2 regions of the Janthinobacterium tructae genome follow, and region 2 is predicted to be linked to the other one. Evidence: predicted binding sites of a transcription regulator. Region 2 holds the regulator's gene; the other holds the start of a gene.

Region 1 (7,863 bases), 3.1 Mb from region 2:
TTTTTCGCCGGACAAGATGCTGCAGGGGCGCCTGTTTTCATATGGCGACGCGCAGCGCTACCGCCTCGGTGTCAACCACAGCCATATCCCCGTCAACGCGCCGAAATGCCCGTTCCACAGCTATCACCGCGACGGCCAGATGCGCGTCGACGGCAACCAGGGCGGCACCCTGGGCTATGAACCGAACAGCGAGCAGGAATGGGCCGAGCAGCCCGATTTCCGTGAACCGCCGCTGAGTATCGAAGGCGCGGCCGACCACTGGAACCACAGGGTCGACGAGGATTACTATTCGCAGCCGCGAGCCCTGTTCCGCCTGATGACTGCGGCACAGCAGCAAGCCTTGTTCGACAACACGGCGCGCGCCATCTCGGGTGCCTCGGAGCAAGTCAAGCAACGCCACATCGGCAACTGCACCCTGTGCGACCCCGCGTATGGCGCGGGCGTGGCCGAAGCGATAGCCCGCCTGAGCAAATAGGGTCAGCGCACGCAGGGCAAGGAAGGCCCGCAAGCGGGCTTTTCTTGCTTTCCATCTACGCCACCCCTACCAGCGCTGGATATCGATCTGGCCCGTGATGCTCGTTTCCACCGGATAACCGTCGACCTGCGACGGCACGCGCCGCTTGACGGACGCATCGCGCAAATACACGACGAGGGCTTCGCCGCCGATGGCAGTCTGCCCCAGGCTGACGCCTTCGACGCCATCGATCGCCATCAGGGCCCGCTCATTGCGCCGCTTTGCCGCTTCCAGCCGGCCGGGCGGCGGTGCGGCATGCGCGAGGCCCGCCACCGCGTGGCTACTCGCCTCGTCCGGCACATACGGCATGGCCGCATCCTCGAAGACGGCGTAAGGCGCTGTTACAAATTTACTGTTTGACATGACACATCCTCCTGATGCTGCCCATGGCACGCGTTGAACAAGGAGGCACGGCGCGCCTCTTGCCCGCCAGGCCATGCATGGCAGCCACACTTGACCCTATCATCATCGTGCAAAAGGTGGCGCAGTGCAAGGAAGCATCACGCCGCCGCACCGTTTTCTGTGACCCTGCTCAAGTATATAAATTGATATCGAGCGCCACCACCACACGCCGCATCTGGTTGGCAAACGTGATATTGCCGCCGCCGGCAAACAGCAGACCGACGGGATTGCGCTGCTGGTTCCAGGTCCAGATGGACGAGCCGGAGTCGCCACCCGCGCTGAATGCCCCGCTGACGCCCGTAATGGCGATCTGGTCCTGGAACAGCGCGATCCTGCCGCCGCCATAATTGACGTTGATGGTGGCGCCCAGACCCGTGATGCGGCCCTGCGTCAATTGCGTCGTGCGTCCGGATTTGCCGACCAGCATGCCCAGCGCGGGCGCTGCCAGCGCGTTGCTGATGCGGAAATAGGCCGGCACGCCACCGCTCAGGTAGACCAGTTCGCGACGCACGCGGTCTGGCCAGGCCCAGCCGGTAGCGCAATCGACAAAATTGACGCCGCCACTGAAATTGATGGGCACGAAGCGCTCGAGCACGGCCACCTGGTCTTGCGGGCAGCGCCCGCCATCGATGGGGCCCGGCTGCACGATGCAGTCGTTGAACGCGCCGCCGTTGGAATTGGCCAGCACGTGATTATTGCTCAGAATCATCAAACGGCTGTTGCGCGGCGCGCTGCGCCCCACGGCCAGGCAGCCGATGGTGCCGGCCGTGATGCGGAAATGCCCGACCGAGACGCCGCCCGGCGCCGGACGCAGCCGGAAACGGTGCGGCTGCGCGTCGATCACGCCCGTGACGACAATATTGACGGGCACCCTGTCGCTGGCCACGGCGCGCACGCCCATGGCTCCCACGATGGCAGCCTTGGCGCGGTCGACGGAAGTCGGTTCGGCCACGTACAGGGTCAGGGCTGGCAAGCCCGGCTCGCCGGACGAGCTGTCGCTGGCGCCCTCGCCCAGGCCGATGGACACGCCCTGGATATTGCCGCCGTCGCTGAAGGCGTCGGCGGCGCGCACGCCGCCCGCCTGGGAAATCGACTGGCGCATGCCGTCTTCGATACTGCGCTTAATTTCCAGCAATTCCATGCTGACACCGCTCAAGGCGTCGGGCACGTCCGAGACGGATGCGCTTTCGATCGTATTGTCGTCCTCGCCGGGGGTGGAAAATTGGCCGATGGCCTCTTCATCGTCCGCGCTTTGCCCCTGGCCACTGCTGCCGGGTGGGGCACTGAAACCGTTATCATTGCCGATCATCATGTTCTCCTCGTGGGGTGCTCCGGATATCCAGTGTGGACGGGCCGCGCCGGCCGGTATTGATCTGGATTGAATTGCGCAGGCGCGTGGCAGCCCTGCGCCAAAGGGGCCAAAGGAGGGCAAAAATAGTTCCCTCGTCAAGGTTGAGCGAGATCAGGCGTGCGGGCAGAGGCACCGCCGTATACTTGGCCGACAGGCTGGAACCGGGCCTGCTCCACGACAGCAAGGTTAGCAACGCCAGCAACGGCATGGATGGGGAAACAATGACGAGCCCTGGTATGACACGCCACGACGACGCGCCTGCGGGCGAGCAAGCAGGCCAGCATGCCGGCTTTCTGCACGGCATGGCGGCCTGGGCGGAAAAACACAACATCAGCCCCTGGCGCGGCAGTTTTGCCGACTTTATCGAGCAAATCCTGCCCGCTCGCGCGGCCCTGCTGACGCGCAGCGCGCACCAGTACCTGTGGGACATGATGCGCTGGAACGGCCAGACCGATGACAGCGGGCGCTTCCGCTGTCGCCTGTTCGACAACGAGCTGTTCGGCATCGACGAGGCGATTGACCGCGTGGCCGCCTACTTCAAGGCGGCCGCCGCCGGCTCCGAAGTGGGCCGGCGCATGTTGCTGCTGCTGGGCCCGCCGTCGGGCGGCAAGTCGAGCCTGGTGATCCTGCTCAAGCGGGGGCTGGAAGAATACAGCCACAGCAGCGAAGGCGCCTTGTACGGCATCGCCGGCTGTCCCGTGCATGAATCACCGCTGCACCTGGTGCCGCACAGCATGCGCGCCGACTTTCGCGCCAGCTATGACGCCGAGCTGCATGGCGAACTGTGTCCCCATTGCCGCGCGCGGCTGGAAGAACAGTACGCGGGCGACTTCCTGCGCATGCCCGTCGAACGCATCCACCTGTCCGAGGCGGGCCGCTGCGGCATCGGCACGTATGCGCCGCACGACCCCACCACGGCCGACCTGGCCGACCTGGTCGGTTCCGTCGACCTGTCGAAGGTGACGCAGTATGGCGACGAAGGCGATCCGCGCGCCTGGTCCTGGTCCGGCGCCGTGTATGCGGCCAGCCGCGGCATGCTGGAAATGATCGAAATCCTCAAGGTCAAGCGCGAATTCCTGTACTTGCTGCTGACTTTAACGCAGGAAAAGAATGTCAAGGTGTCGCGCTTTCCCCTGATTTACCTCGACGAAACCATCCTCGCGCACACGAATCTGGCCGAATTTCGCAAATTCCTGCAAGAAAGCGAAAACGAGGCGCTGCTCGACCGCATGGTCATCGTGCAAGTGCCGTATACGCTCAATTACCGCGAAGAAGCGCGCATTTACCGCAAGCTGATCCTGGCGGCCGCGCCCGCCTTCCGCGACGTGCATCTCGATCCGCACGTGCTGCATGCGGCGGCCGTGTTCGCCATCCTCAGCCGCCTGCCCGAAGGCGAGGACAAGGAAGCCGAACTGGTCAAGAAGCTGCGCGTGTATGCAGACGAAGACGTTGACGACTTGCAGCATGCCGACATCCGCCGCTTGCGCGCGCGCGACAAGTCGCCCGACGAAGGCTTGTCGGGCGTGTCGCCCCGATTCGTCATCAATGCCCTGTCGCACGCCATCATTTCCGCCCAGCGCAACAGCCTCTCCACCATGGATGTGCTGCTGGCCCTGAAGGATGGCATCGAAAGCGATGCGCGCATCGAACCGCGGCGCAAGCGTCAGTGGGTCGATTATCTGGTGCTCACGCGCAAGGATTTCTATAACCGCTGGGTCAAGGCCGACGTGCACAAGGCCCTGTTCGTGTCGTTCGAGCAAGAAGCGCAGGACTTGCTGAGCAAGTATCTCGATGAAGTCGAAGCCATGCTCGACAACCGCCAGATCCGCGACCCCATGACCAGCGAAGAGCGCCGCCCCGACGAGCGCTTCCTGCGCGCCGTGGAAGAGAAAATCCATATCAGCGACGCGGGCAAGCAGTCGTTCCGGCAAGAAGTGGTGCGCAAGGCCATGGGCGCCTTCAAGCGGGGCGAGCCCTTCGGCCTGGCTAGCCACGCGCAATTGCACGATGCCATTCAGCAATATCTGTTCGAGCAACGGCGCGACGTGCTGCGCCTGGTCGGTTCGGCCAAGCGCCCCGACGATGACGTGCGGGCCAGGATCTCCGCCGTCGAGCAGCGCCTGGTGGACGAATACGGTTATGACGCCCATAGCGCGCGCGAAGCGCTCAACTACGTGACCACCTTGCTGGCGCAGGAATAGCCATGTCCGCCACGACTTCGCCAGTGTCCACCGCCCCAGCCCTGGCCCAGCCCTGGTACGGTTTGTTCTCGCGCGGCGCGCGCGACTGGCTGCGTCACAACCAGAAAGTACGCGATGCCGTGCAGGCGCACTTGCCCGAACTGATCGCCACGCCTGACCTGATCGGCGGACCGCAGCAGCGTACGGTGCAAGTGCCCATGCGCCTGCTCGAACACGCGCATTTTCGCCTGGCGCCGGCGCGCAACAGCGTGGGCGCGGGCCAGGGCGAAGGCCAGCCCGGCGATCTCCTGCGCGCGGCGCGCCCTGCCGCCACAGGCGAGGGCGGTGCGCCAGGCGGCGATGGCGAGGGGGCGGTGCGCCTGCTGCTGGAGTTTCCCATCGACGACATCCTCGACTGGCTGTGGGACGCCTTCGAGCTGCCGCACCTGAAGCCGCGCCACCTGGGCGCGATCGACGACGTGCGGCTGGTACGCAGCGGCCTGGACCGGCATGGCGCCCGCTCGCGCCTGGACCGGCGCCGCACCGTCAAGGAAGCGATCAAGCGGCGCGCCCTGCAAACGCAGCCCGTGCCCTTCACCAATGATGACTTGCGTTACCGCCAGGTGCTGGCACAGCCCCGCCCCAGCACGAATGCCGTCGTGTTTTTCGTGCTGGACGTGTCGGCCAGCATGGCGCAAGCCGAGCGCAAGTTGGCCAAATCCTTCTTTTTCTTTGCCTTGCAGGGCTTGCGGCGCAGGTATGCGCGCGTGGAAACGCGCTTCATCGCCCATACGACGCGGGCCTGGGAATTTTCCGAGGCCGAATTCTTCCAGGTCAGTGGCATGGGCGGCACCATGGCGTCCACCGCCTTTCGCCTGAGCCGCGAACTGCTGCAGGAACACTACGCACCGGGGCGCTATAACGCCTATCTGTTCTATGCCTCCGATGGCGAAAATTTCAGCGAAGACCGGGCGGCCGCCAGCCTGGGCCTGGGCGAACTGGCCGCCTTGCTCAACTATATGGGCTATGTGGAAACCTTGCCCGGCGTGCCGCGCAGCCTGGAAACGGAAATGCACAGCCTGTGCGCCGAGCAGGAACGGCGGGGCTTGCCCTTGCACAGCAGCATCCTCAGCAAGCCTGACGATGTGTGGGCGGCCATCCGCACCTTTTTCCAGCACGAAGCGGCCGACACGGAGGCAGCATCATGACACGGCCTGACGCGCAGAGCCACGGCGGTGCGCCAGACCAGGCCGGCAAGGCTGACAGAGTCGAGACCATGGGCCTGGATGGCTACGCGGCGCGCATCGAAGCACTGGCGCGCGAGCTGGGCCTGGCATTTGCGCCCGTCGAGTTCGAACTGGTACCGGACAATTTCATGAACGAGATCGCCAACTATGGCTTGCCCGTGCGCATGCGCCACTGGTCGTTCGGCGTGCGCTACATCCACCAGCTCGTGCATCAGAAGATGGGCAATTCGCATATTTTCGAAGTCATGTTTCCTGGCGACCCTTGCCATGCCTACATGGCGGAACACAATTCCGTGGCCGAAAACACCCTCGTCACGGCGCATGTGCTCGGTCACGCCGATTTTGCCAGTCGCAATGCCCTGTTCCTGCGCTTCGGTGCCATGGCGGGCCAGCACATCCTGCAACAAAGCGCAGCGCGGGCGCGGCGTTTGGAAATAGCGCTGCAACGGTACGGGCAAGAGCAGGTGGAAGCCGTGCTCGACGCGGCACTGGCGCTGGAACAGCATGTGGACATCCATGCCGAGCTGCACCGCCTACCCTATGCTGCGGCATCGGGGCCAGCCGGCGTCGCGGGTACGCCAGACCAAGCCGCCGCAGACGATTCGTTTGACCGGCGCTACCGGCGCTTGCCCGGTGAAGCCGCCAAGCTGGCGGCGCGCGAGGCGGCCAGCGCGCGGCTGGCGCAGCGCCCGCTCCTGCCGCCGCAAGCCGAGTACGACTTGCTGTGGTTCATCGCACAACATGGGCCGGAGCTGGCCGACTGGGAACGCGACATTTTTTTGGCCGTGCGCGAAGAATCGTTTTACTTCTATCCCGTGTACGCCTGCCAGATCATGAATGAAGGCTGGGCCTCGTACTGGCATGCGCGGCTGCTGCGCGAAGCCGACTTCCTGCCGCCCGCATTGTATCTGTCCGCCATCAAATCGCATTCGGACGTGGTGCGCCCTTACGCGGGCGAGCACCAGCAGGCGCTGGCCGTCAATCCCTATCACCTGGGCTTTTGCATGTGGGAACACATCATCGAGCGCGAAGGACTGGCGCGGGCGCGCCAGATTTGCCGCGACGACGATGACTGCAGTTTCATCCGCAACTATCTGGACGGGGAACTGGCTGACCGCCTGGGCCTGTTCGTGCATGAAAGCCGCCGCGACGGTGAAACGCGCCTGGCCAGCCGCGACTTGCGGGCCATCCGCGAAGCCATCCTGGCGCCCAAATACAACTATGGCGTGCCGTGCATCGCCGTCACCCTGCTCAATGACGACGGCAGCCTGGTGCTGCGCCACGATCACCAGCGCGATGGACGCGGCCTCGACCTGGAGCGGGCGGAACAGGTGCTGGCGTATTTCGCCCGCATCTGGCGCCGCCCCGTCACCCTGCATACGGCCGATTTTCGCGGCACGCCCCGTGTCCTGCACAGCAAGAGCGACGGCGTGCCCGAACCTCCCAAGCCGGCAACACCGCCCGTACCGGCAGCGGCGCCCGTGCAGCATTAAGCGGCGAACCTGGCGCAGGGCCTGTGCAGTAGCAATGCGCGCCTTGCGCAGCATGGACGATGGCCGCCAGTGCGGGCACCTGGCAGGCTCCCCATGCGGACATCATGCGCAACTGATGCGTACTTGATGCGTACTTGATGTACATTGAATGTGTACCTGATGCACAACTGCTGTACAACTGATGCCCCCTTCAGGCCAGGTTCGCCTGCTCCACATACCAGGCGATGGTGTGCCGCAAGCCTTGCGCCAGGTCGTGCGTGGGCACATAACCGAGCAAGCGGGCCGCCTTGGCGATGTCCGCCTGCGAATGGCGCACGTCGCCGGCGCGAAATTCGCCATATTCGGGTGCCAGCGGCACGTGCTGCGGGAGGGTGGCCAGCAACATCTGCTGCATGCTGGCGTGCAATTGGGTCAGACTGGTGCGGGCGTTGACGGCCACGTTGTAGACCTGGTTGACGGCTGCCGGGTCGGTGCCGGTGGCGGCCAGGATATTGGCTTGCACGGCATTGTGCACAAAGCAGAAATCGCGGCTGGTGGCGCCGTCGCCATGGATGTGCACGGCCTGGCCGTCGAGCATGGCGGCGATCCAGCGGGGAATGACGGCCGCGTAGGCGCCCAGCGGGTCTTGCCTGGGGCCGAAGACATTGAAATAGCGCAGCCCCACCGTCTGCATGGC
Region 2 (7,863 bases):
AACGGTATACACGGAAATCTTCCTGTGGGTCGAACGCCGCATCGAGGGTACGCGCAGCGCGCGCATGGCCCTCGACAAGCAGGGACCGTCCGTGCGCAAGGCCTTCAAGAAGACGGCCAAGCACCTGGCATGGGGCGCCATCGCCCTGTGGACGGGCTTTACCTTTGTCGGCTATTTCACGCCGATCAAGGAACTGGCGCGCGAGGTGACCACCCTCAATTTCGGTCCCTGGGAATGGTTCTGGGTCTTGTTCTACAGCCTGGCAACCTACGGCAACGCGGGCTGGCTGCGCGAGCAGGTGTGCAAATACATGTGCCCCTACGCGCGCTTCCAGAGCGCCATGTTCGACCAGGACACCCTGATCATCACTTACGATGCCAAGCGCGGCGAACCGCGTGGCGCCATCAGCAAGAAGGCTGGCAACAACGACAAGCTGGGCGATTGCATCGACTGCACCCTGTGCGTGCAAGTATGTCCGACCGGCATCGATATCCGCAACGGCCTGCAGTATGAATGCATCGGCTGCGCCGCCTGCGTCGATGCCTGCAATACCGTGATGGACAAGGTCGACCGGCCGCGGGGACTGGTACGCTACAGTACCGACCATGCGATGGAAAACAACTTCAATTCGAAGCAGATCCGCCAGCGCGCCATGCGCCCGCGCGTGCTGATCTACACTTCCATCCTGGCCCTGATCATCATTGCCGTGTGTACCTCGCTGGCCCTGCGCACGCCCCTGAAAATGGACGTGATCCGCGACCGCGGTTCGATGGGACGCGAAGTGGAAGACGGCATGATCGAAAACGTCTACCGCTTGCAGATCATGAATACCTCGGAGCAAACCCAGCACTTTAAAATCAGCGCTTCCGGCTTGCCCGGCCTGACCTTGCTGACGCGCGAAGAGGTGACCTTGCAGCCGACGGAAACGCTGGGTTGGCCGATCCGCCTGCGCGTGCCGCACGGCGTGGGAGAAAAGGGTTCGAACAAGATTGCGATCGAATTGCACTCGCTGGACGACCCGTCGCTGCATGTGCGTGAAAGCGCGGTATTCATCGTGCCGCGTTAACAAGGAAAGGCGGACGGGGACCGGGTGCCCTCGCCGCCGCCATGAAGTTGCAGGAAGGCCAGTCCCCGCATGGGGATTGGCCGATTAAACAGGAGAAATATCATGTCCGACAGTCTCAAGCTGCAAGCCCCCGTTGCCCCGTGGTACAAGCATCGCTGGCCATGGCTGCTGATGATCGGTCCCGGCCTGTCCGTGGTCGTCGGCAGCTGCATGGCGTATATCGCGTTTACGCAGCCCGATGCCTTGGTGGTGGGTGATTATTACAAGCAGGGCAAGGCGATCAACCAGGACTTGCGGCGCGATACGATCGCCAGCGACCTGGCGATGGATACCAGCCTGTCCTATGATGTGGCGTCAGCGCGCCTGAGTGGTTCAGTGCACAGCTTCGGCAAGGCTTACCAGGGTCCGTTGCAGCTGCATCTGGCGCATGCGACCCTGCCGGAAAAGGATATCAAGCTGCTGGTGCAGCCCGATGCGGCCGGCAATTTCTCCGTGGCGCTGCCGATGCTCGAGCGCAGCCGCTGGCAAGTACTGGTGGAAAACGACAAACGCGAGTGGCGCCTGTCCGGCATCTGGACCTGGCCGCTGCAGCGCAGCATCGCGCTGCATGCCGATGAAGAGCTGTAAGCCTTATTTGCAGACGTCCGTGCCGGCCGTGATAGCTTTTAACTTGGCCGGCTGCAAGATCTCGATCTCGCGGTTGGAGACGCGCAGCCAGCCTTCCTTCTTGAATTTCGACAATAAACGGCTGACGCTCTCGATGGTCAGCCCCAGGTAATTGCCGATTTCCTCGCGCGACATGCGCAGCTGAAATTTGCTGGCCGAATAGCCACGCGCTTCATAGCGCGAGGCCAGGTTGACGATAAAGGCGGCAAAACGCTGGGTCGCCTGCATATTGCCCAGCAACAGCATGACGCTTTGCTCGCGCGTGATTTCCTGGCTCATCATGCGATGGAAATGGCGCAGCAGGGTCGGCATATTGCCCAGCAATTGTTCCAGGCTGGAAAAAGGAATTTCACACACTTCGCTGTCTTCCAGCGCCACCGCATTACAGTGGTGGCGGTCGGCGCTGATGGCGTCCATGCCCAGCAGTTCGCCAGCCATCTGGAAACCCGTCACCTGCTCTTCACCGCCCGGATTGATCTGGTACGTCTTGAAGTGCCCCAGGCGGATCGCGTACAGATTCTGGAACGAGTCGCCGATGCGGAACAGCGAGGCACCGCGCACGATCTTGCGGCGGCGGCCGATGATCTGGTCCAGCCTGTCCATGTCGCCCACATCGAGGCCCATCGGCAGGCACAATTGATGCATGCTGCAGGTCGAGCATCGCGCACGCAACGCTTCCACGGTCACTGTGGGCATGGTGGGAGTGAGTAGCGCTTCAGTCATGTCGGTACCTTTTAGAAAATGCAATAACGAGTTTACTGCATACAGGGTTGCCGTGTGCCAATTTCACCGCATTTCCGCTGAATAAACGACGTTCTGACTTTAATTATATGGCAACATCGTTAAAAGCCCATGTGGGAAAGGCAATTTGCGCGGCGCCGCTTGCCAAGTTGATGTATTGATAGGAAAATTCCCGACAGCATTAGCTGCCGCCTGTACCACCCGGTACTGAAAAGGAAATCATGAAGCCTCTCGGCATCAAAGCAAAAGTCGCGCTGGTCACCAGCCTGACCTCGGTCGCCATGATCGCGCTGGTCACCATGATACAGGTGCAGCACATGCGCGCCGACTTCACCCGAGTACTGCTGAGCCAGCAATCTGCCCTGATCACCCGCACCGCTGCCGAGCTCGACGACAAGCTGGGCATGCTGCTGCAGATCGTCACCCTGACGGCCAGGCAGCAGCCGCCGGAACTGATCGCCCGGCCCGCCCAGTTGCGCGAATACTATGCGCGCCGCTCGATGCTGATACTGTTCGACGACGTGCTGGTGCTCGATGCGCAAGGCGCCATCGTGGCCGACATGCCGGAAGTGGCGGGGCGCGCCGGCATCAACGTCGCCGAGCGCGAGTATTTCCAGACCGTCCTGCGCACGCGCCAGCCCATGATCACCGAACCGATGCTGGGCAAGTCGAGCGGCATGCCCATCGTGCAGATGGTGGCGCCCGTGCTCACCGCCGATGGCCAGGTGGCCGGCGTGGTGATCGGTGTGCTGCGCCTGTACAAGGATAACCTGCTGGGACGCCTGCGTTCGGAAAAGATCGGCAAGAGCGGCTATTACTTCGTCCTCACGCGCGGCGCCGTGCCACGCTACGTGCTGCACCCCGAGACCAGCCGCTTGCTGCAGCCGCGCCAGCCGAACGCCAACCTGACCACCACGCAATTGCTGAAGCAAGATGGCGAAGGCAGCATGGTCAGCACCAACAGCCGCGGCATCACGGCCGTCAACAGCTTCAAACGCCTGAAATCGGTGAACTGGCTGCTGGCCGCCTCGCTGCCTCTCGACGATGCATTCGAACCGTTCGATGGCGTGCTGTACCGGCTGGTGCTGTGGAGCGTCCTCGCTTCGCTGCTGGCCGCGTTTATTCTGGGCTGGGTCACCGTGCGCCTGCTATCGCCGCTGGTGCGCCTGCGCGACACGCTGCAAGCCATGCGCACCAGCGGCAGCCGTTTCACGCCCGTGCCGGTGCGGCAGCGCGACGAGATCGGCGAACTGACGGAAGCGTTCAACGGCCTGATGAGCGAACGCGACCGCCTGCAGCAGGAACTCGAAGCGCGCGCGGCGGAGCTGGAGCAGGAGCGCGACCGGGCCGAGGCGGCCAACCGCGCGAAGAGCGATTTCGTGGCCAACATGAGCCATGAAATCCGCACGCCCCTCAACGCCGTGCTGGGCATGGTGTATTTGCTGGGCAATACCAGACTCGATACGGAACAGCGCAAGTATCTGACCATGGTGCGCGTGGCGGGCCAGTCGCTGCTGGGCATCCTCAACGACGTGCTCGACTATTCGAAGATCGAGGCGCGCCGCATGGAATTGTCGCCCGTCGAATTCGACCTCGACGAGGTGATGAACACGCTGGCCACGACGATGACCATGAATGCGGGTGAAAAAGAGCTGGAACTGGCCATCGCCGTCGAGCCCGACGTGCCGCGGCGCCTGATGGGCGACGCCCAGCGCCTGCAGCAGATCCTCGTCAACCTGGCCGGCAACGCCATCAAATTTACCGAGAGCGGCGAAGTGGTGGTGGCCGTCAGCCTGGCCGAAAGCCAACAAGACCGCGCCTGGCTGCGCTTCGAAGTGCGCGACACGGGCATCGGCATGACGGAACTGCAGCAACAGCAACTGTTTGCCGCCTTTTCACAGGGCGACCAGAGCATCACGCGGCGCTTCGGCGGCACGGGCCTGGGCCTGGCCATCAGCAAGCAGCTGATCCACATGATGGGCGGTGATATCGCCGTGGCCAGCAGCGAAGGCAAGGGTAGCCGCTTCTGGTTCAGCGTGCCGTTTGAGATGCTGGCGCAGCCGCCCGAAACGCGGCGCACGCCGGCCCTGGGCCAGCTGCGCCTGCTGGTGGCCGACGATAACCGCACCACGCGCGAACTGATCGTCAAGCTGATCGAGGCCTGGGGCTGGCTGGCCGACGAAGTGGACTCCGGCTTTGCCGCCATCGAACTGTACCGCGAACGCCTGGCGCAGCAACAACCGTACGACGTGGTGCTGGCCGACTGGCACATGCCCGTCATGGACGGCCTAGCCACGGCCAAGGCCATCCGCCAGGCGGCCAGCGGCCAGCGCCAGCCCATCGTGGTGATGGTCAACGCCTTCGCGCGCAACCACCTGGAAGAAATCTCCAGCGCGGCCGAGGCCGATGTCGTGCTGATGAAGCCGATCACGGGTTCGAGCCTGTTCGATGCCCTGCACCAGGCGCTGATCGCCAAGAACGACGGCGGTGAACAGCGCATCTTGCACCAGCCACTGGGCACGGAACTGGCAGGCGTGCATTTCCTGCTGGTGGAAGACAATCATTTGAACCAGGCCGTGGCGCGCGGCATCCTCGAGCACATGGGCGCCACCCTGGACGTGGTGGGCGACGGTTTGCAAGCGGTGGAGCGGCTGCGCACGGAAGCGCTGCGCTACGATATCGTGCTGATGGACATGCAAATGCCCGTCATGGACGGCTTCAGCGCCACCCATATCATCCGCACGGAACTGCGCTTGAACTTGCCCGTGATCGCCATGACGGCCGGCGTGCTGGCGTCCGAGCGCGAGCGCTGCATGACGGCCGGCATCAGCGATTTCATCGCCAAGCCCGTGGTGGTGGAAGAGATGATGGCAGTCATCCTGCGCCACCTGCCGAAGCGCCCGCCCGTGCAGACGGCCGAGCCGGCGCCCGTCGCCGACGAGGAAGTGTTTTCCATGGCGCCGCTGATGCGCGTGATGGGCCGCGATGCGAAAGGGCGCGGCGTGCTGCGGCGCATGGTGGAAGACGCGCTGAACAAGGGCATGACGCCCGTGCGCGACGCCGAAACCGCGTTGCAAACGGGGCGCCACAGCGACGTGGCGCGCATCCTGCACGGCGTGCGCGGCTCCGTCGGCACCCTGGGCACGAAACGCCTGATCCGCGCCGCGTTTGCCACCGAGGAAGCCATCGACGCGGGCCGCCTGGACGAGGTGCCAAGCCTGCTGGCGCAGACGGCGCAGGAACTCGAGCAGGCGCTGGCGGCGGCGGCGAATTGGTTGTCGAGGCTGAAAGATTAAAAGAGTAGGTCGGATTAGCGGGGGCCGCCGAGGTGCGGCACGCCGCGTAATCCGACAACATTGTTGGCGGATCATGTCGGATTACGCGCTTGCGCGCTAATCCGACCTACGCAATTTACGCCGGCACGCCCAGAATCACGCTGGACGCTTTAAAAATTGCCGTCACGCTGCTGCCGATGGCGATGCCCAGGTCGGTGCTGCTCTGGTTGGTGATGATGGCGGCAATCGTGCCGCCGCGCGGCAAGTCCAGCACCACTTCCGTGTTGACGGCGCCCGTCTGCACGCGCGTCACAAGCCCGGCCAATTGGTTGCGCGCCGAAAAGCGCGCCCCTGCGCTGTCCGCCACGAGGATGATCGACGACGCCTTGATCAGCGCAAACGCTTCCGCGCCCGGCACCAGGCCCAGGCTTGCGCTGCTGCCCTGCGTGACGATGGCAACGATGTGCTGGCCGCCTGGCAATGCCAGGGTCACTTCATCGTTGACGGCACCTTGTTTCAGTTCGGCCACCTTGCCCAGGAATTGATTGCGTGCCGTGGTTTTCATGGCCATTCTCCGTATGAGTAAAAGATCGTCGGCGATGCCTTCGGCCTGGCTGCCCAATTGGCGCAGGTAGCGGGCATGCTCGCGCTCGATGATGCGGAAATTGTCGACCAGCTGGCGTCCCCGTTGCGTCAGCCGCGTGCCGCCGCCGCCCTTGCCGCCCGTCAAGCGCTCAACCAGCGGCTCGCCAGCCAGGTTGTTCATCGCGTCGATGGCGTCCCAGGCCGCCTTGTAGCTCATCTTCACAAGCTTGGCCGCCTGCGTGATGGAGCCGCATTCGGCGATGGCGCCCAGCAATTCCACCCTGCCGGCACCACCCAGGTTTTCTCCGCCCACCGTCATCCATACCGAGCCTTGCAGGCCGATTTCCGCTGCCGCCGATTTATCCAATCCGTTCACCCAATGCCATGTGTTCTTCCCTGTTATCGATCTGTCCGTCACGCAAGTACAGCACATGCTCACCCAGGATGCGCGCATCTTCCGGATCATGGGTGATCAGGATCATGGGCACGTCCAGGCGCTGCTGCCACTGGCTCAGTTCCAGGCGCATTTTGACACGCAGGGCCGGATCGAGGGCGGCAAACGGCTCGTCGAGCAGCAGCGCGTTTGGCTCGGCCACGAGTGCCCTCGCCAGCGCCACCCTTTGGCGCTGGCCACCGGACAACTCGTCGGGATACTGGTGCGCCAATTCCTGCAAGTGGAAGGCGGCTAGCCAATGCTCGACCTTCTGCAATTTTTCGCGCGCGCGCGGATTGAACCAGCCGCGGCTCAGGCCGAAGCCCACGTTCTGGCGCACCGTCAGGTGCGGGAACAGCGCGTAATCCTGGAACAGGTAAGCGACATTGCGCTGCTGCGGCGGCAAATTGATGCCGGCGGCCGAATCGAACAAGGTACGGCCATTCAGGCGGATATGGCCGGCGTCCGGTGTAAACAGTCCGGCAATGGCTTTCAAGGTCATGCTCTTGCCGGCGCCGGAGGGGCCATACATGGCGATGCGCTGGCTGTTCGAGGTGCATTGCACCTGCATGTCGAAGCGGCGTTTGCCGGAGCGCAAGGTGGCGCGAATGTCGAGGTCGAGTTGCATGGGCATCATCATAGGCCTCATTTGTGCGCGATGCGCCCGGGCGCCAGGCGGCCAGCCGACAGCAGCACCACGATGCAGACAAAGGAGATAATCACGACCAGCGTATTGGCCACGTCGTCCTGGCCCGCCTGCACGGCTTCATACACGGCCACCGACAGGGTCTGCGTCTTGCCGGGGATGCTGCCGGCCACCATCAGGGTGGCGCCGAATTCGCCCAGCGCACGCACAAAACCCAGCAGCACGCCAGCGAGGATGCCGCGCCAGGCCAGCGGCAAAGTCACGCGGAAAAAGATGGCCATTTCCGAGATGCCCAGCACGCGGGCCGCCTGCTCCAGTTGCCCGTCGACGGCCTCGAAGGCGGCGCGCGCCGGCTTGAAGACGAGGGGAAAAGCCACCACCGTGGAAGCGATGACGGCGCCCTGCCAGGTGAAGATGAGGTTGATGCCGAAGTTGTCCTGCAGCCAGATGC

What was found. The regulator FNR, encoded in region 2, switches genes on or off when oxygen is low (the NO sensors DNR and NnrR bind a similar motif). The targets are predictions, from matches to a motif close to TTGATNNNNATCAA.
Region 1: the regulator FNR is predicted to act here: its motif matches at 2,285-2,298, upstream of FJQ89_RS04865 (serine protein kinase).

The regions. Positions count from the first base shown of each region.
Region 1 covers NZ_CP041185.1:1,100,479-1,108,341, forward strand. The annotation lists gene FJQ89_RS04850 (catalase) at 1-475, shown strand, start outside; gene FJQ89_RS04855 (hypothetical protein) at 542-877, opposite strand; gene FJQ89_RS04860 (S1 family peptidase) at 1,047-2,228, opposite strand; gene FJQ89_RS04865 (serine protein kinase) at 2,504-4,468, shown strand; gene FJQ89_RS04870 (DUF444 family protein) at 4,471-5,655, shown strand; gene FJQ89_RS04875 (SpoVR family protein) at 5,652-7,187, shown strand; gene FJQ89_RS04880 (SDR family oxidoreductase) at 7,378-7,863, opposite strand, start outside.
Region 2 covers NZ_CP041185.1:4,184,942-4,192,804, forward strand. The annotation lists gene ccoG (cytochrome c oxidase accessory protein CcoG) at 1-1,066, shown strand, start outside; gene FJQ89_RS18310 (FixH family protein) at 1,169-1,693, shown strand; gene fnr (fumarate/nitrate reduction transcriptional regulator Fnr) at 1,697-2,455, opposite strand; gene FJQ89_RS18320 (response regulator) at 2,695-5,769, shown strand; gene FJQ89_RS18325 (TOBE domain-containing protein) at 5,885-6,652, opposite strand; gene FJQ89_RS18330 (sulfate/molybdate ABC transporter ATP-binding protein) at 6,693-7,394, opposite strand; gene modB (molybdate ABC transporter permease subunit) at 7,412-7,863, opposite strand, start outside.